4 regions of the Streptomyces sp. NPDC002698 genome follow, and region 3 is predicted to be linked to each of the others. Evidence: riboswitches for the same ligand, from Rfam matches in the RefSeq annotation. Region 3 holds a riboswitch; each other region holds the start of a gene.

Region 1 (7,157 bases), on a different contig from region 3:
TCCAAGCAGGTCCACGGCAACGGTCACTTCGAACTCGTCCAGGGCGCCGGCGGCTCCCTCAACGGCACGACGAGCTTCGAGCGCACCAACTACTTCGAGACCATGCCCACCCACCAGCTGGAGCTCGCCCTCTGGCTGGAGGCCGACCGCATGGGGTCGCTGCTCGAGGCACTGGACGACGAGTCCATGGAGAACCAGCGCGACGTCGTGAAGAACGAGCGCCGGCAGCGTTACGACAACGTGCCGTACGGCACCGCCTTCGAGAAGCTCACCGCGCTCTCGTACCCCGAGGGCCACCCGTACCACCACACCCCGATCGGGTCGATGGCGGACCTGGACGCGGCCACCCTGGAGGACGCCCGCGCGTTCTTCCGCACCAACTACGCGCCCAACAACGCGGTCCTGTCGGTCGTCGGCGACATCGACCCGGAGCAGACGCTCGCCTGGGTCGAGAAGTACTTCGGCTCCATCCCCGGGCACGACGGCAAGCCCGCCCCGCGGGACGGCTCGCTTCCCGACATCATCGGCGAGCAGGTGCGCGAGGTCGTCGAGGAAGACGTGCCGGCGCGCGCCCTGATGGCCGCCTACCGGCTCCCGGAGGACGGCACGCGCGCGTGCGACGCGGCCGACCTGGCGCTCACCGTCCTCGGCGGCGGCGAGTCCTCCCGGCTCTACAACCGGCTCGTACGCCGTGACCGCACCGCCGTCGCGGCCGGGTTCGGCCTGCTGCGGCTCGCCGGAGCGCCCTCCCTGGGGTGGCTGGACGTGAAGACGTCCGGCGACGTCGAGGTCCCGGTCATCGAGGCCGCCGTCGACGAGGAGCTCGCCCGGTTCGCCGAGGAGGGCCCCACGGCCGGTGAGATGGAGCGCGCCCAGGCCCAGTTGGAGCGCGAATGGCTCGACCGGCTCGGCACCGTGGCGGGCCGCGCCGACGAACTGTGCCGTTACGCCGTCCTGTTCGGCGACCCGCAGCTCGCCCTGACCGCCGTGCAGCGCGTCCTCGACGTCACGGCGGAGGAGGTCCGGGAGGCCGCCAAGGCCCGCCTGCGCCCCGACAACCGCGCGGTGCTCGTCTACGAGCCGACCACCGCCGAAGCAGCCGACGCGGCTGACTCCGCCGACGAGACCGACGAGGAGGCGGCGAAGTGACCGAGCTCGCCACCATGGACTTCCACCCGCAGCCCCAGGCCGGCCAGCCGAAGCCGTGGGCGTTCCCCGCCCCCGAGCGGGGCACCCTGGACAACGGTCTGACCGTGCTGCGCTGCCATCGCCCCGGCCAGCAGGTCGTGGCCGTCGAGGTGAACCTCGACGCGCCGCTGGACGCCGAGCCGGCGGGCCTGGACGGCATCGCCACGATCATGGCGCGCGCCTTCTCCGAGGGCACCGACAAGCACTCGGCCGAGGACTTCGCCGCCGAACTGGAGCGCTGCGGTGCCACGCTCGACGCGCACGCCGACCACCCCGGTGTGCGCCTGTCCCTCGAAGTGCCGGTCTCGCGCCTGGCCAAGGCCCTCGGCCTGCTCGCGGACGCCCTGAGGGCCCCCGCGTTCGCGGACAGCGAGGTCGAGCGGCTGGTGACCAACCGGCTGGACGAGATCCCGCACGAGACGGCCAATCCCGCCCGTCGTGCCGCCAAGGAGCTCTCCAAGGAGCTGTTCCCGGCGGGCGCGCGCATGTCGCGCCCCCGCCAGGGCACCGAGGAGACGGTCCAGAACATCGACGCGTCGGCCGTTCGTGCCTTCTACGAGAAGCACGTGCGCCCCGCCACGGCCACCGCGGTCGTCGTCGGTGACCTGACCGGTGTCGATCTCGACGAACTCCTCACCGACACGCTCGGCTCCTGGACCGGCTCGGCCGCCCAGCCGCGCCCCGTGCCGCCGGTGAGCGCCGACGACACCGGCCGCGTGATCATCGTCGACCGTCCCGGCGCCGTCCAGACGCAGCTGCTCATCGGCCGGGTCGGCGCCGACCGGCACGACCGCGTGTGGCCCGCGCAGGTCCTCGGCACCTACTGCCTCGGCGGCACCCTCACCTCGCGCCTGGACCGCGTCCTGCGCGAGGAGAAGGGCTACACCTACGGCGTGCGGGCGTTCGGACAGGTCCTGCGCTCCGCGCCGGACGGCACGGGTGCCGCGATGCTCGCCATCAGCGGCTCGGTCGACACCCCCAACACCGGTCCCGCGCTCGACGACCTGTGGACGGTGCTGCGCACCCTCGCGGCCGAGGGCCTGACCGACGCGGAGCGCGACGTCGCCGTGCAGAACCTGGTGGGCGTCGCGCCCCTCAAGTTCGAGACGGCCGCGGCGGTCGCGAGCACGCTCGCGGACCAGGTCGAGCAGCACCTGCCGGACGACTACCAGGCGACGCTCTACCGGCAGCTGGCCGCCACCGGCACCGTGGAGGCCACCGCGGCGGCCGTGAGCGCCTTCCCGACGGACCGTCTGGTGACCGTCCTGGTGGGCGACGCGGCGCAGATCGCGGAGCCGGTCAGGGCCCTCGGAATCGGTGAAGTCACCGTGGTGGCCGCCGAGTAGAACCGTGCGACGAGGGAGGGCCCTGACGGCTGAAGAGCCGTCAGGGCCCTTCTTTTTTCCGGAAGCCGTTCCCAAGATGTCCGTATTCGTATGACGGTCACCCTTCTGCCCTGTGGGATGCGTTACAAAAATCGTGATCCGTTTGTTGTTCGAAAGTTGCCCCGCTTAGCGTCAGTGCGGCTGTTCGTCACGCAGTGCGCCGCGCCCGCGGCACCGGGCAGTCATCGCCGAGTCCCCCATGACGCGAGTCAGGGGAGCCGGGGACCCACACGTAGTCCCTGGGGTGAATCGGACGCCCTCTCCGGAGGGGGCCCGTAGGAGACCTTCCTGCTCCGAACCCGTCAGCTAACCCGGTAGGCGAGAGGGAAGGAAAGGATCAGCCCCTACATGGCGTTCACCTGTGGCACCGGCAAACACCGTCGTACGAGCCGCGTGCACAGCACGACCACCACGACCGCCGTCGGGGTCGCGGCGCTCACCACCACCGGTGTCATCGGAACCCTGGCCGCCCCCGCGTTCGCCGCGGAAGCCTCCGTCGAGCAGACCGGACTGACCCAGACCGTCACCCTCAACGACACGGTCGCCGACCAGATCGACGCCCAGGCCTTCGCGCAGCTGCGCGCAGCCGACGAGGCCGCCGCGCGCAAGCAGGCCGAGCAGACCGCGCGCAAGCAGGCCGCGGAGCAGGCCCAGAAGCTGCGCGAGACCAAGGAGCGCGCCGCCCGCGAGGCCGAGCGCAAGCGCCTGAACACGTTCGTCATGCCGATCACCGGTTCGTACGTCTCCACCGGCTACCAGGCCAGCAGCAGCCTCTGGTCGTCCGGCAGCCACACCGGAGTCGACTTCCACGCCGCGACCGGCACGCCGGTCCACTCCGTCGGTGCCGGCACGGTCGTCACGGCCGGAGACGGCGGCGCGTACGGCAATCAAGTCGTGATCAAGATGCACGACGGCACGTACACCATGTACGGCCACCTCTCGTCCATCGGTGTGTCCGTGGGTCAGACGGTCACTCCGGGGCAGCAGATAGCCCTCTCGGGGGACACCGGCAACACCACCGGTCCGCACCTTCACTTCGAGGCCCGTACGACCGCCGAGTACGGATCGGACATGAACCCGGTCGCGTACCTGCGCTCGCACGGCGTCAACCTCTGACGACCGCTTCGCGGCTTCTTCGCCGCTTTCGATGCCCTGGCTCACCGAGCCGGGGCATCGTCGTTTCCGGACGCCGTCTGTCCAAAAAATATCCATGGATTCAGACCTGCCATCGGAAATTCAGGCTTCCTGCAATAGAGTCACTGAACAAGCGTCAATCGACGGCGTTTCACGGGGATTAAAGCGGAGGTCGGTCATGCGTATTCCGGCGCACTCGGTGTGCACGGCGATCCGTGACGACATCGTCGCGGGTGTCTACGAGCGCGGCGGCCGCCTCACCGAGGAACTGCTCGCGCGCCGATACGGCGTCTCGCGCGTCCCCGTGCGCGAGGCCCTGCGCACGCTGGAGGCCGAGGGGTTCGTGGTCACCCGCCGGCACGCGGGCGCGTGTGTCGCGGAGCCCTCCGAACTGGAGGCCGCGGACCTCCTGGAGATGCGCATGCTGCTGGAACCGCTGGGTGCCGCGAGGGCCGCGCAGCGGCGCACGGAGGCCCACCTGAAGGTGCTGCGAGGTCTGGTCAGGCTGGGGCAGGAGCGCTCCAGGCGAGGCCACAGCGAGGATCTGCGCTCGTTGGGCGGCTGGTTCCACGAGACGCTCGCGCAGGCGTCCGGCAGCCCCGCGCTCACCTCGACGCTCGCCCAGCTGCGCCACAAGATCGCCTGGATGTACTCGGTGGAGGCGCCGGCCGACCCCGCGGAGTCCTGGGCCGAGCACGGCGGCATCGTGGACGCGGTCGCCCGCGGGGACAGTGAGCGGGCCCGCGCGATCACGGCCCTGCACACCGAGCGCGCCACGGCCGCGCACCGGCTCCGATTTCCCGGCGGCGACCGGCCGGACCGTGTGAGAAGTTCGCAACATCCCGTAAACATGACGGGCCCGCGTCATTAACACGGGCGCCGTATACAAAGAGGGATATTCGGCAGGGGCTCATTCTGATGCCCTTTTACGCGTGTGTCCGGAATTTCGGCGCACGCCATTCCCGCGGCCATGGCGCGAGGTCGTACGTGCCATGCGGGGAATTCCGGGCGAGGGTACGGAAAAACGGCCGAGCCGCGCCATCCGGTGAAGGGGGGCGCGGCTCGGCCGTGTGTCCGGGTGCCTCGTGGGCGGCTCAGACGGTCTCGGGGAGCTCGTCGAGCCCCTCGGCGACCAGCTTCGCCAGACGGTCGAGAGCGGCATCCGCGCCCTCGGAGTCCGATGTGAGGACGATCTCCTCGCCGCCCTGGGCGCCCAGGCCGAGGACCGCGAGCATGGAGGCCGCGTTGACGGGGTCCCCGTCGGCCTTGGCGATCGTCACGGGGATGCCGGAAGCCGTGGCGGCCCGGACGAAGATGGAGGCGGGGCGGGCGTGGAGGCCCTCGGTCCAGCCGACGTTGACGCGGCGCTCAGCCATGTGATGCTGCCCTTCGGGTGTTCAGGGTTGTCTAGACCATTCTTTCATATCGCGAGGCGTGCCCGGACTGTCCCGGACCTCGCCCGCCGCGGTGTCGGCCGAGGACCCGTTCCGACGCCCGTCACCCTCAGACTGCCTCGCGCCGTTGTCGTACGCGAGCCGTACTCTGGGGCCCATGCAGACCTCGGCGGACCGGCACGAGTACCCAGCCCACTGGGAGGCCGACGTGGTGCTGCGCGACGGCGGCACCGCACGCATCAGGCCCATCACCGTCGACGACGCCGAACGTCTGGTCAGCTTCTACGAGCAGGTGTCGGACGAGTCGAAGTACTACCGCTTCTTCGCGCCCTATCCGCGGCTGTCCGCCAAGGACGTCCACCGCTTCACCCACCACGACTTCGTGGACCGCGTGGGTCTCGCGGCCACGGTGGGCGGTGAGTTCATCGCCACCGTGCGCTACGACCGGATCAACGCCGACGGCATGCCCGCCTCCGCGCCCGCCGACGAGGCCGAGGTCGCCTTCCTCGTGCAGGACGCCCACCAGGGCCGCGGTGTCGCCTCCGCGATGCTCGAGCACATCGCCGCGGTGGCCCGCGAGCGCGGCATCCGCCGCTTCGCCGCCGAGGTGCTGCCCGCCAACAACAAGATGATCAAGGTGTTCACGGACGCCGGATACACCCAGAAGCGCAGCTTCGAGGACGGTGTCGTACGCCTGGAGTTCGACCTCGAACCCACCGACCGGTCCCTGGCCGTGCAGCGTGCGCGGGAACAGCGCGCCGAGGCCCGCTCCGTGCAGCGGCTGCTCGCCCCCGGCTCCGTCGCCGTCATCGGCGCCGGGCGCACACCCGGCGGGGTCGGCCGCAGCGTCCTCGACAACCTCCGGGAAGCCGGGTTCACCGGACGCCTGTACGCCGTGAACGCGGCCCTCCAGGAGAAGGAACTCGACGGAGTCCCGGCCCACCGCTCCATCAGGGACATCGCCGAACCCGTCGACCTCGCCGTCGTCGCCGTGCCCGCCGAACACGTCCCCGGGGTCGTGACGGAATGCGGCGAACACGGCGTGCAGGGACTGGTGGTGGTCTCCGCCGGCTACGCCGAGAGCGGCCCCGAGGGACGCGAGCGCCAGCGCGAGCTCGTGCGGCACGCGCGCACGTACGGGATGCGCATCATCGGGCCCAACGCCTTCGGTGTCATCAACACGTCGCCCGACGTGCGCCTGAACGCCTCGCTCGCCCCCCAGATGCCCCGCCCCGGACGCATCGGCCTGTTCGCGCAGTCCGGAGCCATCGGCATCGCCCTGCTGTCCCGGCTGCACCGGCGCGGTGGAGGCGTCACGGGTGTGACCGGCGTGTCGACCTTCGTCTCCTCCGGGAACCGCGCGGACGTCTCCGGCAACGACGTACTGCAGTACTGGTACGACGACCCGGACACCGACGTCGCCCTGATGTACCTCGAATCCATCGGCAACCCGCGCAAGTTCACCCGGCTCGCGCGGCGGACGGCGGCCGCGAAGCCGCTGGTCGTGGTCCAGGGGGCACGGCACGGCGGGGCCGCTCCCCAGGGGCACGCGGTGCGGGCCACACGGCTGCCGCACGCCACCGTGTCCGCGCTGCTGCGCCAGGCCGGAGTGATCCGGGTGGACACGATCACCGAACTCGTCGACGCGGGCCTGCTCCTGGCCCGTCAGCCGCTTCCCCGGGGCCCCCGCGTGGCGATCCTCGGGAACTCCGAGTCCCTGGGGCTGCTGACGTACGACGCGTGTCTCGCCGAGGGACTCAGGCCGCTGCCGCCCCGGGACCTGACCACGGCGGCCTCGGCGGAGGACTTCCACCGGGCGCTGTCCCAGGCGCTCGCCGACGACGGCTGCGACGCCGTCGTCGTGACGGCCATACCGACGGTGGGGGAGACCCCGGCCGCCGACGCGGCACTCGCCGAGGCGCTCCGCTCCTCCGCCCTGGCGGCTCCGGCGAAACCCGTGCTCGTGGTGCACGTCGAACTGGGCGGACTCGCCGAAGCCCTGTCCGCCGCCGCGAGTACCGCCCCGCAGGCCCCCGCGACGGCACCCGGCGCGGCG
Region 2 (7,157 bases), on a different contig from region 3:
CGGGCGCCGCTCCCGCGGCCGGCGCCGAGGGCGGGCGCCGGGTGCGCGTGGTGCTCGTGGACGACCACCGCATGTTCCGTACGGGGGTCCAGGCCGAGATCGGGGAGACCGCGCGGACCGGCGTCGAAGTGGTCGGCGAGGCCGCGGACGTCGACCAGGCGGTCACGGTCATCACGGCCACCCGCCCCGAGGTCGTCCTCCTCGACGTCCACCTTCCCGGCGGCGGCGGTGTCGAAGTGCTGCGCCGCTGCGCCCCGTTGATGGCCGACGCCGAGCAGCCGGTCCGTTTCCTCGCGCTGTCCGTGTCGGACGCCGCGGAGGACGTGATCGGCGTGATCCGCGGCGGCGCCCGGGGGTACGTCACCAAGACGATCACCGGCACGGATCTCGTGGACTCCGTCTTCCGCGTCCAGGACGGTGACGCGGTCTTCTCCCCGCGCCTCGCCGGATTCGTCCTCGACGCCTTCGCCTCCACCGACGCCCCGCCCGTCGACGAGGACATGGACCGCCTCACCCAGCGCGAACGCGAGGTCCTGCGGCTCATCGCCCGGGGGTACGCGTACAAGGAGATCGCCAAGCAGCTCTTCATCTCCGTCAAGACGGTCGAGTCGCACGTCTCGGCGGTGCTGCGGAAGCTCCAGCTCTCGAACCGGCACGAGCTGACGCGCTGGGCGACGGCGCGGCGACTGGTCTGACGCGGTCCGGCCCGGCTGGACCGGGACGGGCGGGAGCCCCGGGCGACGGACGGCCCGGGGCCCGCGGCCTCGCCGCTCAGGAGATCACGCGACCCGGGTGGCTCCGGCGAAGGGCATCTCCGTGATCGGGGCCACCCGCACCGGCGCCGACGGGTTCGGCGCGTGGATCATCTGGCCGTTGCCGACGTAGATGCCCACGTGGGTGATGCCCGCGTAGAAGAACACCAGGTCGCCGGGCTGGAGTTCGGAGCGGGCGACCCGCGTGCCGGCGTTGATCTGGGAATAGGTCGTGCGGGGCAGGGAGACGCCCGCCGATCGGTACGCGGCCTGGGCGAGCCCCGAGCAGTCGAACGCGTTGGGGCCGGTGGCGCCCCAGACGTAGGGGCTGCCGAGCTTCGCGTAGGCGTAGGCGACGGCGGCCGCCGCCCGGGAGTTGGGCGCCGCCGCGGTGTCCGCTCCGGCGGCACCGGACGTGCCGGAGGCTCCCGACGCCGCGACGGGGGCCGGATCGCGGGACGCGTCGCGCGAGGCATGCTGCTGGTCATCCACGCCGCCTCGCTCCGCGTACTGCGTGCGCTGCTGCGGCGTGAGGCGGTCGAGCAGCCGGCGGGCCGCGCCGAGCTTCTCGTTGACCGTCTTCTTGTGCTGCTTCAGCTCGGTCTGACGCGACTTGAGGGCCGCCAGTTCTATGTGCGCCGCCCCACGCAACTGCTCGAGCTCACGGAGCTGTTTGCGTACCCCGGCGATCTTTGCCGACTGCCGGGTGCCGACCCGCTCGGCGAGCGCGGCATCCTCCAGATACCGGTCGGGGCGGTCGGAGAGCGCGAGTTGCACCACGGGGTCGAGCCCACCGCTGCGGTACTGCGCCGCGGCCATCGAACCCAGCGCGTCCCGGGCCGAGTTGAGCCGGTCCTCCCGGCGGGCCGCCTCGTCGCGGAGCTTGCTCAGGTTCGCCTCCGCCCGGCCGGCCTTCTCCTTGGCGCCGTTGTACTTCTCTGTAGCGGCCTCCGCCTCCTCGTACAGCTTGTCGACCCTTGCCTTCACCTGCGCCGCGGACAACTGGGGGTCGGCGTGGCCGACCCCGTCGAAGCCGGTGGCCGTCGCCGCGCCCGCGAGGGCGATGGTGACCGCTGTGCGGGCCGTGTTTCCGCCGACCGAACGCTGTCTGGCCTTGCGGTGCGCTGCCACGAGGGCCCACATCCTTCCGTGCGACCGCCCTTGAGGTGCGGTCAAGCGGTGACACGTCCGGCGGCGGCTCACACAGGGGGAGCGTGCCGCCGCCGGACCTTCTCGGCGGTGGTGTCCGACTGCCGTCCCTGGCCCGGACGGTGGTGGGGAGCCGGTCACCTGGTGGAGGACGCTAAACCTGGGAGTGAGCTGTTGGTAACGCTATGTACGGAACTATCGCTATTGGATCGCCGAGAGGCCAAATGTGACCAAGATTCCGGCCGTACGTCATCGGCTTCACGCAGGGTGATGACCGAAGCGGCGATTCCCGGACGGCCCGCGCGGTGCAGGTGCTATGGCTGGCGCGCGACGGTCCAGTGGCGAGGGAGTGCCGACCGGGGCCGGAGCGCGACGGGGGGCCGGTGGGGCGGGACGGTCCGGGGAACGGGCGGGCGGCGGGCAGGAGTGGGTCCAGGGTGCCTGGTGGGAAGGGGCGGCCCGGTCGGGAGGGCCTCAGGGGGTGCGATTAGGCTCCGGCCCCATGGACGTACTCATCCATCTCTTCGTCGGCCTGCACATCATCGGCATCGCCGCGCTCCTCGGCGGCTTCCTCACCCAGATGAAGGCGATGGGCAAGGGCACCGCCCGCTTCGTCCCGGCGATGCTCCACGGCGCGCTGACCATGCTGGTGACCGGTGTCGCCCTGGTCGGGCTCAACCAGGCCGAAGGCGGCACGGTCAACACCGTCAAGATCGGTGTGAAGCTGGCCCTGCTGATCGTGATCCTCGGGCTCGTCTATGTGAAGCGGGACGACGAGACGGTGGACAAGCGGCTCTTCGGCCTGGTCGGACTGCTGACCGTCGCGAACATCTTCATCGCCGTCCTGTGGACCTGACCGGCGCGCACTTCCCGTCCCGGCGGAGCTGACCGGCGCGCACTTCCCGCCCCGGCGGACCCGGCCGGCGGCCTCGCCCCCGTGGCGAGGGGCCTGCCCGCCGCGTCACCCCCGTACCTCGGACCTGAAGGCGAGAGCGGTGCCCGCGGCCGCCAGGAGCCATGCCGCCACCGCGATCCACAGCAGCACCTGCCCGGTCCCCTTGAGCCAGAAGACGTCCAGGGCGGCCGAGACCGCGAGGGCGGCCACCGCCGACATCCCCATCGGGAAGACGGACGACCAGCGCCGTACGTCGTACCGCGGGCGCGGCCACAGCACCTCCGCGACGGCCAGCAGGAAGTAGCAGGCGAGGTCCAGCACGAGCAGCGCGCCGGTCGTGGAGCGCAGGACGCCCTGGTCGTCGTTGTTCCACAGATACGGATTCACGTCGTGCGCCACGACGAGCCCGGTCCCGGCCAGCGCCGAGATGCCCAGCGCGCCGGCCGCGATCCAGTGGTCCCCGGCGCCCTTCCGCACCTCCCGCGGGTCGAAGCTCGCGAACGAGAGAACGTAGAGCGCGATCCCCACCCAGAACAGCGTCATCGCGGCATGCGCGAGCCAGTCCGAGCCCACCTCGGCGGCGATCGCCGAGCCGAGGACCGAGAGCCCCTGCGTGGCCACGCAGACGAGGAACACCTCTCCCGTCATGCGGCGCCGCCAGTGCCGCAGCACGGTCAGCAGCAGGACCGGCCAGAGCACGGCCGACAGCGCGAGCAGGACTTCGGCGAACGTCCGCCACCCGAGGGTGGCGAAGCGGGTGCCGAGCACGGTGGTGGCCGCGACCGCGTCGAGCCCCGCGGGGGTGGCGGCCCGTCGCGCCCATTGCTCCCGGTCGCCCACCAGTCGTCCGAGGAAGTCCGAGGCGAGCCCGGCCCAGGTGAGCGACGCGAGGACCAGCGCGATCCCGGACAGGACCTCGTAGCCGGTCAGGTGCAGCCCGATCGAGAGGATGCCGGTGGCCATGACGGCGGCACCGGCGGCGGGGGCCCACCCCGCCCACCAGGTGCGGAGCGGAATGGTGTCCGTCATGTCCGGTGTGTCTGGCATGCGTCGATGCTAAGGACCCGTCGAACGGTTGCGGGCGGGCCACGCGCGGGCGGGGACGAAAACGCGGGGCACGCGCGCGGGCGTGCGGGAGAGCCCGGAGCGCGTGCCCCGCGTGAGGGGCTTCCGTGTCCCGGTCTACGCCGGGCGCACGACGCTGTGGATCGCGGAGGTGCCGTCGTAGTAGATCGACTCCTCGCGGACGTACGCGCCCGGCTTCGGCGCGTGGATCATCATGCCGTCGCCGATGTAGAGGCCGACGTGGCTGAGGTCGTCGTAGAAGAAGACCAGGTCGCCGGGCCGGGCGTCGGCGAGGGCGACCGTCGTGCCCGCGTTCACCTGGTCGTAGGTGACCCGCGGGAGGCTGACGCCGGCGGCCTTCCAGGCGGCCTGGGTCAGGCCCGAGCAGTCGTAGGAGTCCGGGCCGGTGGCGCCCCAGACGTACGGCTTGCCGATCTGCGCGCGGGCGAACGCGAGCGCCTCGGCCGCCTTCGACGAGGAGCCCGTGGCCGTCGATCCCGTCGACGACCCGGAGGCCGAGCCGGAGGCCGTGCCGGTCGTGGTGCCGGACGACGACTGCTGCTGGGCGGCCTTCTCGGCGGCGGCCTGCTGCCGTGCCAGCTCCGCCGCCTCGGCCGCGGCCTGCTCCCGCTTCTTCTTCTCGATCGCCGCCAGCCGCGCCTTTTCCTCGGCGTTCAGTTCCGAGAGCAGGGAACGGGCCTCGGTGAGCTTGTGCTGCACGGTGGCCCTGGACGTCTTGAGCGCCTTCTGCGAGGCGGTCAGCGACTCCAGGCTCCGGGTGGCCTCCGCCCGCTTCCTGGTGGTGGCGGCCTGCTCGGTGATGTAGTCGTCGACGGCGGCCTTCTGGCGAGTCGTCAGACGGCTCATCAGCTGGGTCTGGTCGAAGTAGTCCTGGGGGTTGTCCGCGAGCAGCAGGGTCGCGGTGTCGGGCGCGGAGGCCCCGGTGCGGTACTGCGCCGCGGCGAACGACCCCAGTTCCTCGCGCGCGGTGTTGAGCTTCTCGGTGCGCCGGGCGACGTCGTCGAGCAGGGTGTCGACGCGCTCGCGCTGCTCGGCGGTCTTCTCCCGGGTCGCGTTGTACTTCTCCGTGGCCGTCTCGGCCTGGTGGTAGAGGTCGTCGACCTTCTTCGAGACCGCTTCGATGCTGGGCCGGGGCTCGGCCGAGGGGGCGGCGTTGGCGGTCTGGGAGAGCAGGGCCACGGAGGTGAGGGCCGCTGTGGCGAGGGCCGGGGTCCGTATGCCTGCGATGCGCGCACCCGTGGGGCGCGCTTTGCGGTGTGACGCCAAGAGAGGCGACTCCTTCCGTCATCCGCCTACCGAGTTAGCTGTCGGGTTCGGGCGGGTGGTTCCGGAAGGCTGCCCTACGGTCCTTGCCCCACAAGGCGGTCGGACCGATTCACCCCAAGGTCGGTGGGTCCCCGGCTCCGGGGCCTCGCGGCGTACCGGACTCGGCGGAGGCCGCTCGGCCCGGCGAGGTTCGCCGGTCGCGGTCGAGCGGCCTTCCGGCACGCTAGCCAACCGGTGTGGCCCGTGTGAAGGTTGATGTGCGATATGCCCGATACGTTTTCGTGACCATCGCCGTGCGACCCGCGGGCGGCGACCCGCTCGTCCGAACCGTCGAACGGGCCCCGCCCGCTCCGAACGGCTCGCCGGAGCCGCTCGCCGACGGGGTCTCGCGCCGGGTGACCGCCCGGCCGCTTCTCGTCACGGGGTGTGACGCGTCATGGCCGGAAGGCCGGCTTCCCCGGGGTGACCGCCGGGACCCTGGTCACACTTGCGGCCGAGTTCTCGAGGCGGCGGCGGGCTGTCGGTGGGGCGGCCTAGACTCGGAGAGCGATGAGCAGCCTCTTTGACGACAGCTTCCTGGCGGACCTCAAGCCCTCCGCGGCCCACGAGGACGAACACCCGCCGCCGCCCGAGGACGATCACGTACCGGAGCCCGTTCCGGACGATCTGTTCGGCGGGAAGTTCGACATGCCGCCGAGCCGGGACGCGTACTACCGCGACGGCGCGCCCAGGCCCGCCGTGGACCCGGCGGCCCTGCTGGACGGACTGAACGAGAACCAGCGCGCGGCCGTGGTCCACTCCGGCTCGCCGCTGCTCATCGTGGCCGGTGCCGGCTCCGGCAAGACCCGCGTGCTCACCCACCGGATCGCGCACCTGCTCGGCGAGCGGAACGTCCACCCGGGCCAGATCCTCGCGATCACCTTCACGAACAAGGCCGCGGGCGAGATGAAGGAGCGCGTCGAGGCGCTCGTGGGCCCGCGCGCCAACGCGATGTGGGTGATGACCTTCCACAGCGCCTGCGTCCGCATCCTGCGCCGCGAGAGCAAGACCCTCGGCTTCACCTCGTCGTTCTCGATCTACGACGCCGCCGACTCCAAGCGTCTGATGGCGCTCGTCTGCCGTGATCTCGACCTCGACCCCAAGCGGTTCCCGCCGAAGTCGTTCAGCGCCAAGATCTCGAACCTGAAGAACGAGCTGATCGACGAGGAGGACTTCGCCGCCCAGGCCTCCGACGGCTTCGAGAAGACCCTCGCCCAGGCGTACGCGATGTACCAGTCGCGGCTGCGCGAGGCCAACGCGCTCGACTTCGACGACCTGATCATGACCACGGTCAATCTGCTGCGCGCCTTCCCGGACGTCGCCGAGCACTACCGCCGCCGCTTCCGGCACGTCCTGGTCGACGAGTACCAGGACACGAACCACGCCCAGTACGCGCTCGTGCGGGAGCTCGTGGGGACCTCCGAGCACCCCGTGGACGTACCGCTCGGCGAGTACGACCTGGCACCCGCCGAGCTGTGCGTCGTGGGTGACGCGGACCAGTCGATCTACGCCTTCCGCGGCGCGACCATCCGCAACATCCTCCAGTTCGAGGAGGACTACCCGAGCGCGACGACGATCCTCCTGGAGCAGAACTACCGCTCCACCCAGACGATCCTGTCCGCCGCCAACGCGGTCATCGAGCGCAACGAGTCCCGCCGCCCCAAGAACCTGTGGACCAACGCGGGCGCGGGCTCGAACATCACGGGCTACGTCGCGGACACCGAGCACGACGAGGCCCAGTTCGTCGCCGAAGAGATAGACCGTCTCACCGACGCGGGTGAGGCCAAGGCCGGCGACGTCGCGGTCTTCTACCGCACGAACGCGCAGTCCCGTGTCTTCGAAGAGATCTTCATCCGCGTCGGCCTGCCCTACAAGGTCGTCGGCGGCGTCCGCTTCTACGAGCGCAAGGAGGTCCGGGACGTCCTTGCGTACCTCAGGGTGCTGTCCAACCCCGAGGACTCCGTCCCGAT
Region 3 (7,157 bases):
ATGACGCATCTGCTGAACATCGACCCGCCGGACCACACCCGGCTGCGGCGGCTCGTCAGCAAGGCGTTCACGCCGCGGCGCGTGGCCGAATTCGCCCCACGGGTGCAGGAGCTGACGGACCAGCTCATCGCCGGGTTCGCGGCCAGGGGTTCCGCGGACCTCATCCACGAGTTCGCCTTCCCGCTCCCCATCTACGCCATCTGCGACCTGCTCGGCGTCCCGCGCGAGGACCAGGACGACTTCCGGGACTGGGCGGGCATGATGATCCGGCACGGCGGCGGGCCCAGAGGCGGGGTCGCCCGGTCCGTGAAGAAGATGCGCGGGTATCTCGCCGAGCTCATCCACCGCAAGCGCGAGGCGCTGACCGCGGAGCCCGCACCGGGCGAGGACCTCATCTCCGGGCTCATCCGCGCCTCCGACCACGGCGAGCACCTCACCGAGAACGAGGCCGCCGCCATGGCCTTCATCCTGCTCTTCGCCGGGTTCGAGACCACGGTCAACCTCATCGGGAACGGGATGCACGCCCTGCTCACCCACCCCGGGCAGCGGGCGCGTCTCCAGGCCTCCCTCGCGGCCGGGGAGAGCGGACTGCTCGAGACGGGTGTCGAGGAACTCCTGCGCTACGACGGGCCCGTGGAACTGGCCACCTGGCGGTTCGCGACCGAGGCCGTGCGGATCGGCGGGCAGGACATCGCGGCCGGCGACCCCGTGCTCGTGGTGCTCGCGGCCGCGGACCGCGACCCCGAACGTTTCGAACAGCCGGACACGCTCGATCTCGCGCGACGTGACCTTCAGCACTTGGGCTACGGCCACGGCATCCACTACTGCCTGGGCGCGCCGCTCGCCCGGCTGGAGGGGCAGACCGCGCTCGGTACGCTCCTCGGCCGCCTGCCCGACATCCAACTCGCCGGAGAATCGGCCGATTTGCGCTGGCGTGGAGGTCTCATTATGCGTGGATTGCGCACGCTTCCTGTGGAGTTCACCCCGGTCAAATAGGCCTGGACCAGCCCATCGGTGACCCTTCGGTATCCCCGCCGAAGGGGTTCTTCCGCATACCGGAAAGAGCGCCCTCGCGGCTAGCGGAACATGACGCTCCATCAAATCTGTGATCTTCGCGTGATCTGTACTGCATCGACTTGTAACCAGCGTTCGAGTGCGACTACCTTCACCCATCAACGCGGCGCCCACGCTTCTTGGTTCACGGGGGTCGCGGTGCACCCTGCTGTCACTCGAAAGGCTTTCGTATGCTCTCCGGGAACGGCCGTCACCGTCGCCCTCGTCAGGCCCCGGCACTCATGGTCGCCGCAGGGGTGACCGGATCGGCGATCGTCATCCCGCTGCTCGCCGCGGCGAGCGCGAGCGCGGCCGACGGGAACACCTGGGACCGGGTGGCGCAGTGCGAGAGCGGTGGCGCGTGGAGCGCCGACCAGAGCAACGGGTACTACGGCGGCCTTCAGCTCGACCAGGAGAACTGGGAGGCGCACGGCGGCCTCGAGTACGCCCCGAGGGCCGACCAGGCCAGCCGCTCGCAGCAGATAGCCGTCGCCGAGAAGGTGCTCGCCGACAAGGGCCTCGCGGCCTGGCCGACCTGCGGGCCGCTCTCGGGCCTCAGCAAGGACGCGGCGGGCGTCAGCGTCGACACGGGCGTGGCCGGCGATGCCTCGAACGACGAGGACGAGTCCGGTTCGTACGTTTCGTCCGGCCTGGCGACGTCGCCCAGTACGTCACCTTCGGATGGTTCTTCCGCTTCGTCCGGTTCGGATGACTCCTCGGACGCGGCCGGCAGCACCGCGGAGCCCAGCGCCTCGCAGAGCTCCGACGACTCGGGTGCGGCGACCGGCAAGGGTGACGAATCGGCCGAGTCCGGGAAGAAGGAGGCTTCTTCGAGCCCCTCCGACGCCCCGAGCACCGGCACCGGGCGGCACCGCGGCGGGGATGCCGCGGAGAGCGCGACCGGCGACGCCGACAGCACCGCCGGGCGGCATGCCGCGAGCGCCTCGAGCGACACCGCGTACGTCGCGGACGTCATCGACAACCTCTGGAAGGTTTCCGACGAGCTGGGCCTCGGAGGCGGATGGGCCGACCTGCCCACCGCGGACGCGGGCACGGCCGACAGTGGTCCCGGCCTCGTCGTACCTGGTCGGAGCATCGCGGACACTGCCGAAACGGTGCAAAACTAGCGGGAGTTCACGTCCTGGTTCGCTGTGGAATGTCCTATTTGGAGCAAGTGAGACATGGGTCTCAGAAGCCCTGATCGTCTTTGAATTTCCGCCGATCGACTGCTTACGGTCGTGACTGCTCGCCACAGCGGGCCCCGACGGTCGCAACGCCGAATCCTGCCAGCGGCCGTACGGGAACAGTCGTCGCGTCATGCGCCGTAGGCAGGAGCGGGGGACCCAAGGTAAGCGCCGGGACCGGGAGTTGAGAGACACCCGGGAACGGCTTGGGGTGAAGCCGCGCGCCGGACGTCCTGGAGACAGGACCGAAGACAGCGCGGCCGGGCAACTCAACCGGCCCGAACCCGACAGCTCACCTCGCAGGCGTCGGTGAGGGGATCTCTCCATGCTGTTCTCCAGCAAGGGCAAGCACCGCCGCCCGAACAAGGCCACCCGCGTCGCCACGCTCGCCGGTGTCACCGGTGTCGCCATCGCCGCCCCGCTCATGGCGGCCGGCAGCGCCTCCGCCGCCACCGCCTCCGAGTGGGACGCCGTCGCCCAGTGCGAGGCCGGCGGCAACTGGTCGATCAACACCGGCAACGGCTACTACGGCGGACTCCAGTTCTCGTCCTCCACCTGGGCCGCGTACGGCGGTACCGCCTACGCCTCCACCGCCGACCAGGCCTCGAAGTCGCAGCAGATCGCCATCGGCGAGAAGGTCCTCGCCGGTCAGGGCAAGGGTGCCTGGCCGACCTGTGGCGTGGGCCTGTCGAGCACCCCCTACGGCGGCGGCTCGGCCCCGGAGGCCCCGGCGGCCCCGTCCTCCTCGAGCGCCTCGCAGAGCGCCCCGGCCACCCGTACGACGGAGCAGCCCGCCTCCCGTTCCGCGGAGCGCCCCGCCGTCCAGAAGACCGTCACCACCCCGACCGGCAAGAAGGTCAAGAAGGGCGACGGCGAGTACAAGGTCGTCAAGGGCGACACCCTCAGCTCGATCGCCGAGAAGAAGCACGTCAAGGGCGGCTGGCAGAAGCTGTTCAAGCTGAACGAGGACATCGTCGCCGACGCCGACTTCATCTACCCGGGCCAGCAGCTGCACCTGCGCTGAGTACCGCGGCGCGCCGGTGCCGTGTGGTCGCCTTCGGCGGAGGGCGGCCACCTCTCGGCCGGCGCGCGGGTGCTTTCCGGGCCGGATTCCGGCCCGCGTCCGAGCCGGACGACAGCTCCCCTCCCGAACCGGGCCTTTTTGGGAAAGGCCCGGTGAGGGTCCCCGTCCCCACGGGCTCCCCGCTCCGGTGCGTGTTCCCCCGCACGCGCCGGAGCGGGGTTTTTCATTTCTTTTTTTGTTCCGTTCAGGAACAATATGTACGCTCAGTTCCGCTCAAGGGGTGGTCGATCGGCTGGCCGATCCCCGTGAGCCGGTTAGGCTCATCCCGCAGGGCTGCCAAGTCCTGCTTACCCGCGTCACATCCCATAAGGAGATGCTCGTGCCGTCCATCGACGTCGTCGTAGCCCGGGAAATCCTGGACTCCCGAGGCAACCCCACGGTCGAGGTCGAGGTCGGCCTCGACGACGGCAGCACGGGTCGTGCCGCCGTTCCCTCCGGCGCCTCCACCGGAGCCTTCGAGGCCATCGAGCTTCGCGACGGTGACCCCAACCGCTACCACGGCAAGGGTGTCGAGAAGGCCGTCCTCGCCGTCATCGAGCAGATCGGCCCGGAGCTCGTCGGCTACGACGCCACCGAGCAGCGCCTGATCGACCAGGCCATGTTCGACCTGGACGCCACCGACAACAAGGGCTCGCTCGGCGCCAACGCCATCCTCGGCGTCTCGCTCGCCGTCGCGCACGCCGCCTCCGAGGCGTCCGACCTGCCGCTCTTCCGCTACCTGGGCGGCCCGAACGCGCACCTGCTGCCCGTTCCGATGATGAACATCCTGAACGGCGGGTCGCACGCCGACTCCAACGTGGACATCCAGGAGTTCATGATCGCCCCGATCGGCGCGGAGTCCTTCTCCGAGGCCCTGCGCTGGGGCGCCGAGGTCTACCACACCCTCAAGAAGGTGCTGAAGACCAAGGGCCTGTCCACCGGCCTCGGCGACGAGGGCGGCTTCGCCCCGAACCTGGAGTCCAACCGCGCCGCCCTCGACCTCATCATCGAGGCCATCAAGGAGGCCGGCTACACCCCCGGCGAGCAGATCGCCCTCGCCCTCGACGTCGCCGCCTCCGAGTTCTACAAGGACGGCGTCTACACCTTCGAGGGCAAGGAGCGCTCCGCCGCCGAGATGACCGAGTACTACGCCGAGCTCGTCGCGGCGTACCCGCTCGTCTCCATCGAGGACCCGCTGTTCGAGGACGACTGGGCCGGCTGGAAGATCATCACCGACCAGCTGGGCGACAAGGTCCAGATCGTCGGCGACGACCTCTTCGTCACCAACCCGGAGCGCCTGGCCCGCGGCATCGAGGAGGGCTCCGCGAACGCCCTGCTCGTCAAGGTGAACCAGATCGGCTCGCTGACCGAGACCCTGGACGCCGTCGAGCTGGCCCAGCGCAACGGCTTCAAGTGCATGATGTCCCACCGCTCCGGCGAGACCGAGGACGTCACCATCGCCGACCTCGCGGTCGCCGTGAACTGCGGTCAGATCAAGACCGGCGCCCCGGCCCGCTCGGACCGCGTCGCCAAGTACAACCAGCTCCTGCGCATCGAGGAGATCCTCGACGACGCCGCGGTCTACGCCGGCCGCAGCGCCTTCCCGCGCTTCAAGGGCTGAGCCCTCGCACGGCTCAGGCAGCGTCCTCCGTACGTCCCCGTACCCGGTCCCGTACCGTGTGCGGGGACGTACGCACGTGACGGGCCCGCACGGCGGGCCGGAACCGGGGAGGCGGGACTCATGGCCGTGAAGGACCGGGACCGGTTCTCCACCTCGACCAGGCTGAAGCTGCTCGGCGAGCAGACGGCGGCCAGGGTCTACCGCTCCCAGACCAAGCGGCAGGCGCGCCGCTCCCGGCTGACCGGCCGGGCCGCGCTGCTCGCCATGGTCCTGTGCTCCCTGATCGTCGCCCTCGCCTACCCGATGCGGCAGTACGTCTCCCAGCGCGCCCAGATCGGCGACGTGGAGCGGCAGCGGGAGCAGGCCCGGCAGCGGGTCGAGCAGCTGCGCGACCTCAAGGCGCGCTGGCAGGACGACGCGTACGCCGAGCAGCAGATCCGGCAGCGGCTGCACTATGTGATGCCGGGCGAGACCGGGTACGTCGTGATCGACCCGGACGCCGCGAAGCAGTCCCGTGCCGAGCGGGGTGCCTCCGACCGCCCCTGGTACACCGATATGTGGGACGGCGTGGACAGATCCGACGCCGCCGACCGCTGACGCCCCATGAACTGACCAGAAAGACACGTGACTCACGGCATGGAAACGCCACCGCCCACCACCCCGCGCACCGAGCCCACCGACGCCGACGTCGAGGCCTTCAAGCAGCAGCTCGGCCGGCCGCCGCGCGGGCTGCGCGCGATCGTGCACCGCTGCCCCTGCGGCCAGCCGGACGTGGTGGAGACGGCGCCCCGCCTTCCCGACGGGACGCCGTTCCCGACCACGTACTACCTGACGTGCCCGCGGGCCGCGTCCGCGATCGGGACGCTGGAGGCCAACGGGGTCATGAAGGAGATGACCGAACGGCTGGCCACCGACCCCGAACTGGCCGCGGCCTACCGCGCCGCCCACGAGGACTACATCGCGCGCCGTGACGCCATCGAGGTCCTGGAGGGCTTCCCGAGCGCGGGCGGCATGCCCGACCGGGTGAAGTGCCTGCACGTCCTGGTGGGGCACTCGCTGGCCGCGGGGCCCGGCGTCAACCCGCTGGGCGACGAGGCCATCGCGATGCTGCCCGAGTGGTGGCGCAAGGGGGCCTGCGTCACCCTGGCCGGGCCGCAGGCCGGTGAGGGAGCGAAGGCGGAGGGTTCCGCCGGGACCGCCGGGACCGCCGGGACCGCCGGTTCGGCGGAGACCGCCGGGACCGCCGAGTCTGCGGAGTCCTCCGGGGCTGCCGGTCCCGAGTCCGCCGAGTCCGGCGAATCCGCCGAGGACGGCCGGTGACCCGCGTCGCCGCCGTCGACTGCGGTACGAACTCCATCCGGCTCCTGGTGGCCGACGCGGACCCGCGGACGGGCGAACTCACCGACCTGGACCGGCGCATGACCATCGTCCGGCTGGGCCAGGGCGTCGACCGTACCGGCCAGCTCGCCCCCGAGGCGCTGGAGCGGACCTTCGCCGCCTGCCGCGCGTACGCGGAGGCCATCAAGGAGCACGGCGCCGAGCGGCTGCGCTTCGTCGCCACCTCGGCCTCCCGGGACGCCGAGAACCGGGACGAGTTCGTGCGCGGGGTGCTGGACATCCTCGGCGTCGAGCCGGAGGTCGTCACCGGGGACCAGGAGGCCGAGTTCTCCTTCACCGGCGCGACCAAGGAGCTGGCCGGGCGCGACGACCTCGCCACGCCCTATTTGGTCGTGGACATCGGCGGCGGCTCGACCGAGTTCGTCGTCGGCGCGGACCGGGTGCGCGCGGCACGCTCCGTGGACATCGGCTGCGTACGGATGACGGAACGTCACCTCGTGCGCGACGGCGCCGTGACCGACCCGCCCACGGCGGACCAGGTCGCGGCCATGCGCGCCGACATCGAGGCCGCCCTCGACCTCGCCGAGGAGACGGTCCCGCTGCGCGAGGCCCGCACCCTGGTGGGGCTGGCCGGCTCGGTCACCACGATCGCGGCGATCGCGCTGGACCTCGCCGAGTACGACTCCGAGCGGATCCACCACTCCCGGGTCTCCCTCGACCGCGTCCGCGAGATCACCGAGTGGCTGCTGCGCTCCACGCACGCCGAGCGCGCCGCCGTTCCCTCGATGCACCCGGGCCGGGTGGACGTGATCGGGGCCGGGGCCCTCGTCCTGCTCTCGATCATGGAGCGGACCGGGGCGGAGGAGGTCGTGGTCAGCGAGCACGACATCCTCGACGG
Region 4 (7,157 bases), on a different contig from region 3:
CACGCCAAGCGGTCCGAGGTGCTCGCCGACATCGGGCTCACGCCCGTGGAGATCGCCGGACGGATCAGCGCCGCCCTGGCCGTCAGGGACGAGCGGGCCAAGGCCGCGTACGAACCGATCGAGGCCGCCGACCGGCCGGCCGAGAAAGAGTCGTCCAAGGAGAAACAGGAATGACCGACCCTGCCCAGAAGGGGGAGTTCGACCTCGGCGCGCTCCTCGCCGAGCGCGGAGCCGAGCGCTACGAACTGCACACGAAGTACCTGAACCACCAGCTCCCGCGCATGCTGCACACCATCGGCTTCGACAAGGTCTACGAGCGGGCCGAGGGGGCCCACTTCTGGGACGCGGACGGCAACGACCACCTGGACATGCTCGCCGGCTTCGGGGTGATGGGCCTCGGCCGCCATCACCCCGTCGTCCGGCGGGCGCTCCACGACGTCCTGGACGCCTCGCTCGCCGACCTCACCCGCTTCGACTGCCAGCCGCTGCCGGGCCTGCTCGCGGAGCGGCTGCTCACCCACAGCCCGCACCTGGACCGGGTGTTCTTCGGCAACAGCGGTACGGAGGCGGTCGAGACCGCGCTGAAGTTCGCCCGGTACGCCACCGGCCGACCGCGGATCCTGTACTGCGCGCACGCCTTCCACGGGCTGACCACCGGTTCCCTGTCCGTGAACGGCGAGGACGGCTTCCGCGAGGGCTTCGCGCCGCTGCTGCCCGACACGGCCGTCCCGCTCGGTGATCTGGACGCCCTGGCAAGGGAGTTGAAGAAGGGCGACGTCGCCGCGCTCATCGTGGAGCCGATCCAGGGGAAGGGCGTCCACGAGTCCCCGCCCGGATATCTGCGCGCCGCCCAGGAGCTGCTGCACCGGCACAAGGCACTGCTCATCGCGGACGAGGTGCAGACCGGCCTCGGCCGGACCGGGGACTTCTACGCCTACCAGCACGAGGAGGGCGTCGAACCGGACCTGGTGTGCGTCGCCAAGGCGCTCTCCGGCGGCTATGTGCCGGTGGGCGCGACCCTCGGAAAGGACTGGATCTTCAAGAAGGTCTACTCCTCGATGGACCGGGTCCTCGTGCACTCGGCGAGTTTCGGCTCCAACGCGCAGGCCATGGCGGCGGGGCTCGCTGTGCTCTCCGTGATGGAGAACGAGCAGACCGTCGCCCACGCGCGGATCACCGGGGAACTGCTGAAGTCCCGGCTGGCGGCCCTGGTCGACCGCTACGAGCTGCTCAGCGAGGTGCGCGGGCGGGGTCTGATGATCGGCATCGAGTTCGGCCGGCCCGCGTCGCTCAAGCTGCGCGGCCGCTGGAGCATGCTGCAGGCCGCGCGCAAGGGTCTGTTCGCGCAGATGGTCGTCGTGCCTCTGCTCCAGCGGCACCACATCCTCACCCAGGTCTCCGGCGACCACCTGGAGGTGATCAAGCTGATCCCGCCCCTGGTCATCGACGAGCGGGATGTCGACCGGTTCGTGGAGGCCTTCACCGCGGTGATGGAGGACGCGCACAACGGCGGCGGGCTGATGTGGGACTTCGGGAAGACGCTGGTGAAGCAGGCGGTGGCGAACCGCTGAGACCCGGCCGCACCGGCGGTCGCCGCGAAGGCGGTGCGGGTGCGGCGGACCTTTTGCCTCTGGGGCAAGAAAATTGCCCCAGAGGTAATTGTTTGGCTCAATGGTCCCATGAGCCCTGCCGACACAGGGGCGGTCGACGAGCCGTCCGCCGAGCTGCACGCCGTGGCGCCCCGGCTCCGGGCCCTGCGCCGCAGCGCCTCCCTCACGCTGGAGGCGGCCGCCCGCGCGGCCGGGCTCTCGCCCGCCCATCTCTCCCGGCTGGAGACCGGACAGCGCCAGCCCTCGCTGCCGATGCTGCTCACGCTGGCCCGTGTCTACGGTACGACGGTCTCGGAACTGCTCGGCGAGGCGGTCCCCGACCGTGACGCGATCGTACGGGCCGCCGCCATGGAACCGGCCCCGGCCGGGGGCTGGACCTACTGGCAGGCGGGCTCCGCGGGCCGCGGCATGCAGGCGCTGCGTGTGCACGTCCCGTACGGTTCGCAGGGCGACATCGTGCGCGTCCACCCGGGCGAGGAGTGGCTGTACGTCCTCCGGGGGCGGCTCAGTCTGCGCCTCGGGGACACCGCGCACGTCCTCGCGCCGGGAGACAGCGCCCACTTCGACTCGCTGACCCCGCACCGCATCGCCGCCGCCGAACGCGACGGAGCCGAGCTCCTCTTCGTACACACCCTGCTGCAGAGCCCCGTCGCCGCGCTGTGCCTCGGCCCGGCGACGGGCCACCCCACCTCGGGAGAGACGTCATGACCGAACCCACAGAACGCCGCCGCTCCATGGAGGACAGGTTCCCGCGCGCCCTGTGGGTGCGGCTGATCATCTACGTCGCCGTCGGCCACCTGTTCGCGGCCTTCATCTACCTGCTCTTCACGCTGGGCGCGCAGAACCAGTAGGGGGTCCGGTCCCGGCGGGCGGCTCAGTCCAGGAGCCGCCCGCGCAGGCGTTCCCGCAGCTCCGGCGTCAGTCCCAGGCCCTGCTCCAGATAGACCTCGACGCTGCCCCAGGTCTCCTCGATCGTCTCGAAGGCGGCCGTCAGGTACGCGGCGCGCGCGTCGAACAGCGGGCTGAGCAGTTCCATCACCTCGGGGGAGTAGGCACCGGCCGAGGAGCCGTTGCGGTGCACCTTGTAACGGCGGTGCGCGGCGTTCGACTCCAGGTAGTCGGCCACGATCGCCTCGCGCTCGACGCCGAGGGCGAGCAGGGTGACCGCGATGGACAGCCCGGCACGGTCCTTGCCCGCCGCGCAGTGCATCAGCGCGGGCACACTGTCGTCGGCCAGGGCGTGCAGCACCTGGGAGTGCTCGGCCGTGCGCTCCCTGACGATCGTGCGGTAGGAGTTGATCATCCGGTTCTCGGCCTTGCCGTCGCCGAGGATCGCGCGCAGCTGGTCGAGATCGCCGTCGCGGACCATCTTCCAGAACTCGCTGCCGTCCGCGGGGTCGCTCAGCGGGAGGTTCACGTTCCGCACGCCCGGCAGTTCGACGTCCGGGCCCTCCAGCTTCTGGTCCGCGGCATTACGGAAGTCGAAGATCGTGTGGAGACCCAGGGAGGCGAGGAACGCGGCGTCCTCCTCCGTGGCGTGGGCGAGGTGGCCGCTGCGGAACAGGTGCCCATGACGCACTCGCCGGCCGTCCGCGGTGGGCAGTCCGCCCACGTCGCGGAAGTTGCGCACTCCGCCGAGCTCGGGCTCGGTCGACGGGACCTGCTGCGTCACGGGGGCTCCTCCCATTCGGCCGCCGGCGTCGCCGTGCTGGACTCGGCGCCGCTCGTCGGCAGTTGTACCGGCTCGCGCTCCCGACGATACGACATGGGTTCCTCGGGCAATGAGTTGTCCACAGCCGATGCCTTCCGGACGGAACGCCCTGGGAGCGACGCATTGTGACATCTGATGTCGAATGCGTGTTTGAATCCCGCGATGGACCGGTCGCGCGCTTCTGGCCGCCTCGATCCCATGGGGCAATCGAGGCGAAACAGGGCATGAGGGGGTGTCGTTTTGCGCGTCATTCCGTACAGGGATCCGGATGTACCGGATATCCGCTCATGCAGCATCTGTCTGTTCTGTCCGAATAGGTGCCTTCGTTACAACTAGCCCTGGAATAGGGCGCCCTGGGGCGAGTCGCGTGAGGAGCGTCATATTCGTGACGATGCGTTGCCGTCCTCATTACTCAACCTGCCTGGATTTACAGGTGGGTTGAGAGGTCGGGAAGATCGTCGCTCCACGGAGGGTGACGGCGGTTTCCGCATGGATCAAGAAAGGCGAGCGCACAGAAACCGCACATAGTTGTCGACGCGCTCTCATGTCGCTTACGTTCTGCCTCAATCCGGACGGACGCCCAATCCTGCCGCCGCCCGGAATCCGCACACTCACCCGTACACGGCAGGAGCGGGGGACCCACAGGTTCCGCGCCTGGTCCGGTTCTTTTCCGGAACAGGCTAGGGGTACAGCCGCGCAGCAGCGTGGCCGGGCATCTCCAGCCCGCACCCGACAGCTCACCCCGCAGGCGCCGGAGAGGAATTCGTCATGCCCGCGAAGGGTAAGCACCGCCGTCCCAAGTCCTTGCGTTTCACCCGCTCGATCGCCGTGGCCGGAACCGGTGGCGCCGCACTCGCGCTGCCCCTGATGGGAGCCACCGGCGCCCACGCCGCGACCCCGGCCACCGCCGTCGCGCACCATGTCGAGAAGGCCGCGACCGCCGTTCCCGCGAAGAAGGCCGCCAAGGCCGCCGGGACGAAGACGTACGCGGTGAGGTCCGGCGACTACCTCTCGAAGATCGCCGACGAGCAGAACGTCAGCGGCGGCTGGAAGAAGATCTACGCCGACAACCGCTCCGCCATCGGCGGCGACCCGTCGCTGATCCACCCCGGTCTGGAGCTGTCGCTCGGCAAGAAGGCCGCCACGCACTCGGCCACGCACTCGGCCGCCCGGACGACCACCTCGGCGAAGGCCGGTCAGGCGACCCAGGCCGCCGACACGGCCCCCTCCGACACCGCTTCCGCCACTCCTTCCACCGCCCCTTCCGCCGCCCCTTCCACCGGCACCTCGTCCGGCTACACCCTGCCGGTCGCGAGCAGCTCCGTCGGCACGGGTTACAAGGTGGCGGGCGGCATGTGGTCCAGCGGTTACCACACGGGCGTGGACTTCGTGATCCCGACCGGCACCACGCTCAAGTCCATCGCCGCGGGCACCGTCGTCTCCGCGGGCTGGGGCGGCGCCTACGGCAACCAGGTCGTCATCCAGCACGCCGACGGCAAGTACTCCCAGTACGCCCACATGTCGTCGCTGTCCGTCTCGGCGGGGCAGACCGTCACCGAGGGGCAGCAGATAGGTCTCTCCGGTGCCACGGGCAACGTGACCGGACCGCACCTGCACTTCGAGATCCGCACCACGCCGGACTACGGCTCCGACGTCGACCCGATCGCGTACCTGCGCTCGCACGGTGTCGCCGTGGGCTGACCCCCCCAGCCTCCTGCTCCTGACGGCAGGAAGATCTCCGAAGGCCGGACCCCTCGATCCCCCGGGTCCGGCCTTCGGTGTGCCCGCGGCAACGGCCCCTGGGCGATCGCTGCTTCAACATCCTTGACGCGAGCCTTATTCCATAGTTGACCAATGCTTGGCGAGTGGCTTATCTCACCGGCCGTCAACCCTTCCCTACGGTCGCGTAGCTCACATCAAAAGGTGAATCATGCTCCATGTGGCAGACGATTCGAAGAGTGACAACAGATCAGTGATCGGGTCGTACGTGGCGGTGGGGGACAGCTTCACCGAGGGCGTCGGCGACCCTGGGCCCGACGGAGCGTTCGTCGGCTGGGCGGACCGGTTCGCGGTACTTCTCGCGGACCGCAGGCCCGAAGGCGATTTCGGCTACACCAACCTCGCCGTGCGCGGCAAACTGCTCGACCAGATCGTCGAGTCCCAGCTCCAGAGGGCCAAGGAACTCGGCCCGGACCTGGTCTCGTTCTGCGCAGGCGGCAACGACATCATCCGCCCCGGCACCGACCCCGACGAGGTCGCGGAACGCTTCGAGCGCGCGATCGTCGACCTCACCTCCGCCGTCGGCACCGTCATGGTGACCACCGGCTTCGACACGCGTGGCGTCCCCGTGCTCAAGCACCTGCGCGGCAAGATCGCCACCTACAACGGGCATGTGCGTGCCATCGCGGACCGCTACGGCTGTCCCGTCCTCGACCTCTGGTCCCTGAAGACGATCCAGGACCGCCGGGCCTGGGACGGCGACCGGCTGCACCTCTCTCCCGAGGGGCACACCCGGGTGGCGCTCCGTGCCGGACAGGTACTCGGCCTGGAGGTCCCGGCCGACCCGGACCAGCCCTGGCCGCCCCTCCCGCCGCGCGGCACGCTGGAGGTGCGCCGCGACAACATCCAGTGGGCGCGCGAGTACCTCGTCCCGTGGATCGGACGGCGGCTGCGCGGGGAGTCCTCGGGCGATCACGTCGCGGCCAAGGGCGCCCTCTCCCCGGACGACATCAAGATGCGCATCGAGTCGGTCGCCTGAGACCTGCGCCGGCCCGGTCGGCAGGGCCGGCCGGGCCGGTCGGGACCGGTACCCGGGCGCCCGACCGGCCCGGTCCCGGTGGCCGCGGCGCCCCGGGCCGGGTGCGGATCAGGGGTACCGGCCGCTCCCGACGGGATCCGGGACGACCACCCGCCCGGCGGTCCACGCCGGGGAGCGGGCGAAGCGCGGTACGGGGCCGGTACGGGACCGGCGCCGTGTCAGCTAGCGCACCGCCGCCATCAACGCCTCGCGTTCCAGGCCCAGTTCGCGGGCGAGTGCCTCGTCCGCCCATTCCTGGGTCCGCGCCCGTGACACCGCTCCGGAGTACGCCGTCATCTGGACCGCCAGTCCGTCCAGCAGCGCCGTGAGCCTGAGGGCCGCGGTCGTGGGGTCCGGGCAGCGGAACTCGCCGGCGGCCACGCCCTCCGCGATCACCTCGGTCATCGCGGCCTTCCACTGCCGGTCGAGATCACGGGTGACCTCGCGCAGCGCGGGCTCCCGCAGGGCGACCGCCCAGCCCTCGATCCACAGGCGCCAGCCCTTGGCCTGGCCCGTCGGGGCGTACCACCGCACGGCGGCCCGAAGGCGTCGCAGCGCCGTCGTACGGCGGCCGAGCAGCTTGCGCAGATGGGCGAGGTCGTCCTCGGCCGCGTAGGTGAACGCGGCGGCGACCAGCTTCTCCTTCGTCGAGAAGTGGTACAGCACCAGCGCGTTGCTCACGCCGAGGGCCGAGGCCACGTCGGCGATCCGTACCGCCGCGACGCCTCGCGCCTCGATCTGTTCCACGGCGGCGCGCAGCAACTCCTCACGCCGCTCCGCCACGCTCAACCGGACTCTCGCCACGCGGCAACCCTACACAGCCCTTTGCCGGAAGCCCCGACAGGAGCGGAGCGGGTCCGGGCCGGCTCCGGCCGGCCGCGCCCGCCGTCGGCCGGTGAACTCTCCTCGCGGCAGGAATCGCCGCCCCCGGCCCGGCGCCGCGTTCCTCAGCGGTACCAGCCGAACCGCTCCGCGATGACCGGCAGCCGGTCGGTGACGATGGCGTGGGCGGCGGCCCGCGGGGTCGTGCCGTCGGCCT

What was found. Region 3 has a riboswitch for cyclic di-AMP ahead of ACFYW9_RS28610 (transglycosylase family protein). Riboswitches for the same ligand answer to the same signal wherever they lie in the genome.
Positions count from the first base shown of each region.
Region 1: linked by a shared signal. The riboswitch ahead of ACFYW9_RS15780 (peptidoglycan DD-metalloendopeptidase family protein) and the one ahead of ACFYW9_RS28610 (transglycosylase family protein) in region 3 are both predicted to bind cyclic di-AMP.
Region 2: linked by a shared signal. The riboswitch ahead of ACFYW9_RS36715 (NlpC/P60 family protein) and the one ahead of ACFYW9_RS28610 (transglycosylase family protein) in region 3 are both predicted to bind cyclic di-AMP.
Region 4: linked by a shared signal. The riboswitch ahead of ACFYW9_RS26375 (peptidoglycan DD-metalloendopeptidase family protein) and the one ahead of ACFYW9_RS28610 (transglycosylase family protein) in region 3 are both predicted to bind cyclic di-AMP.

Region 1 covers NZ_JBIAQM010000009.1:120,848-128,004, forward strand. Annotated here, with positions in the region: gene ACFYW9_RS15770 (M16 family metallopeptidase) at 1-1,149, shown strand, start outside; gene ACFYW9_RS15775 (pitrilysin family protein) at 1,146-2,534, shown strand; cyclic di-AMP (ydaO/yuaA leader) riboswitch at 2,750-2,909, shown strand; gene ACFYW9_RS15780 (peptidoglycan DD-metalloendopeptidase family protein) at 2,922-3,689, shown strand; gene ACFYW9_RS15785 (GntR family transcriptional regulator) at 3,886-4,578, shown strand; gene ACFYW9_RS15790 (HPr family phosphocarrier protein) at 4,802-5,083, opposite strand; gene ACFYW9_RS15795 (GNAT family N-acetyltransferase) at 5,259-7,157, shown strand, end outside.
Region 2 covers NZ_JBIAQM010000046.1:27,835-34,991, reverse strand. Annotated here, with positions in the region: gene ACFYW9_RS36735 (response regulator transcription factor) at 1-695, shown strand, start outside; gene ACFYW9_RS36730 (NlpC/P60 family protein) at 780-1,883, opposite strand; gene ACFYW9_RS36725 (hypothetical protein) at 2,404-2,757, shown strand; gene ACFYW9_RS36720 (tellurite resistance/C4-dicarboxylate transporter family protein) at 2,863-3,843, opposite strand; gene ACFYW9_RS36715 (NlpC/P60 family protein) at 3,979-5,148, opposite strand; cyclic di-AMP (ydaO/yuaA leader) riboswitch at 5,156-5,325, opposite strand; gene pcrA (DNA helicase PcrA) at 5,698-7,157, shown strand, end outside.
Region 3 covers NZ_JBIAQM010000024.1:96,034-103,190, reverse strand. Annotated here, with positions in the region: gene ACFYW9_RS28620 (cytochrome P450) at 1-996, shown strand, start outside; gene ACFYW9_RS28615 (transglycosylase family protein) at 1,296-2,180, shown strand; cyclic di-AMP (ydaO/yuaA leader) riboswitch at 2,364-2,558, shown strand; gene ACFYW9_RS28610 (transglycosylase family protein) at 2,563-3,261, shown strand; gene eno (phosphopyruvate hydratase) at 3,635-4,921, shown strand; gene ACFYW9_RS28600 (septum formation initiator family protein) at 5,042-5,518, shown strand; gene ACFYW9_RS28595 (DUF501 domain-containing protein) at 5,558-6,241, shown strand; gene ACFYW9_RS28590 (exopolyphosphatase) at 6,238-7,157, shown strand, end outside.
Region 4 covers NZ_JBIAQM010000021.1:29,163-36,319, reverse strand. Annotated here, with positions in the region: gene dxs (1-deoxy-D-xylulose-5-phosphate synthase) at 1-174, shown strand, start outside; gene ACFYW9_RS26395 (aspartate aminotransferase family protein) at 171-1,571, shown strand; gene ACFYW9_RS26390 (XRE family transcriptional regulator) at 1,680-2,318, shown strand; gene ACFYW9_RS26385 (DUF6126 family protein) at 2,345-2,461, shown strand; gene ACFYW9_RS26380 (tyrosine-protein phosphatase) at 2,485-3,282, opposite strand; cyclic di-AMP (ydaO/yuaA leader) riboswitch at 3,924-4,085, shown strand; gene ACFYW9_RS26375 (peptidoglycan DD-metalloendopeptidase family protein) at 4,090-5,022, shown strand; gene ACFYW9_RS26370 (SGNH/GDSL hydrolase family protein) at 5,294-6,079, shown strand; gene ACFYW9_RS26365 (TetR family transcriptional regulator C-terminal domain-containing protein) at 6,302-6,922, opposite strand; gene ACFYW9_RS26360 (Glu/Leu/Phe/Val dehydrogenase dimerization domain-containing protein) at 7,066-7,157, opposite strand, start outside.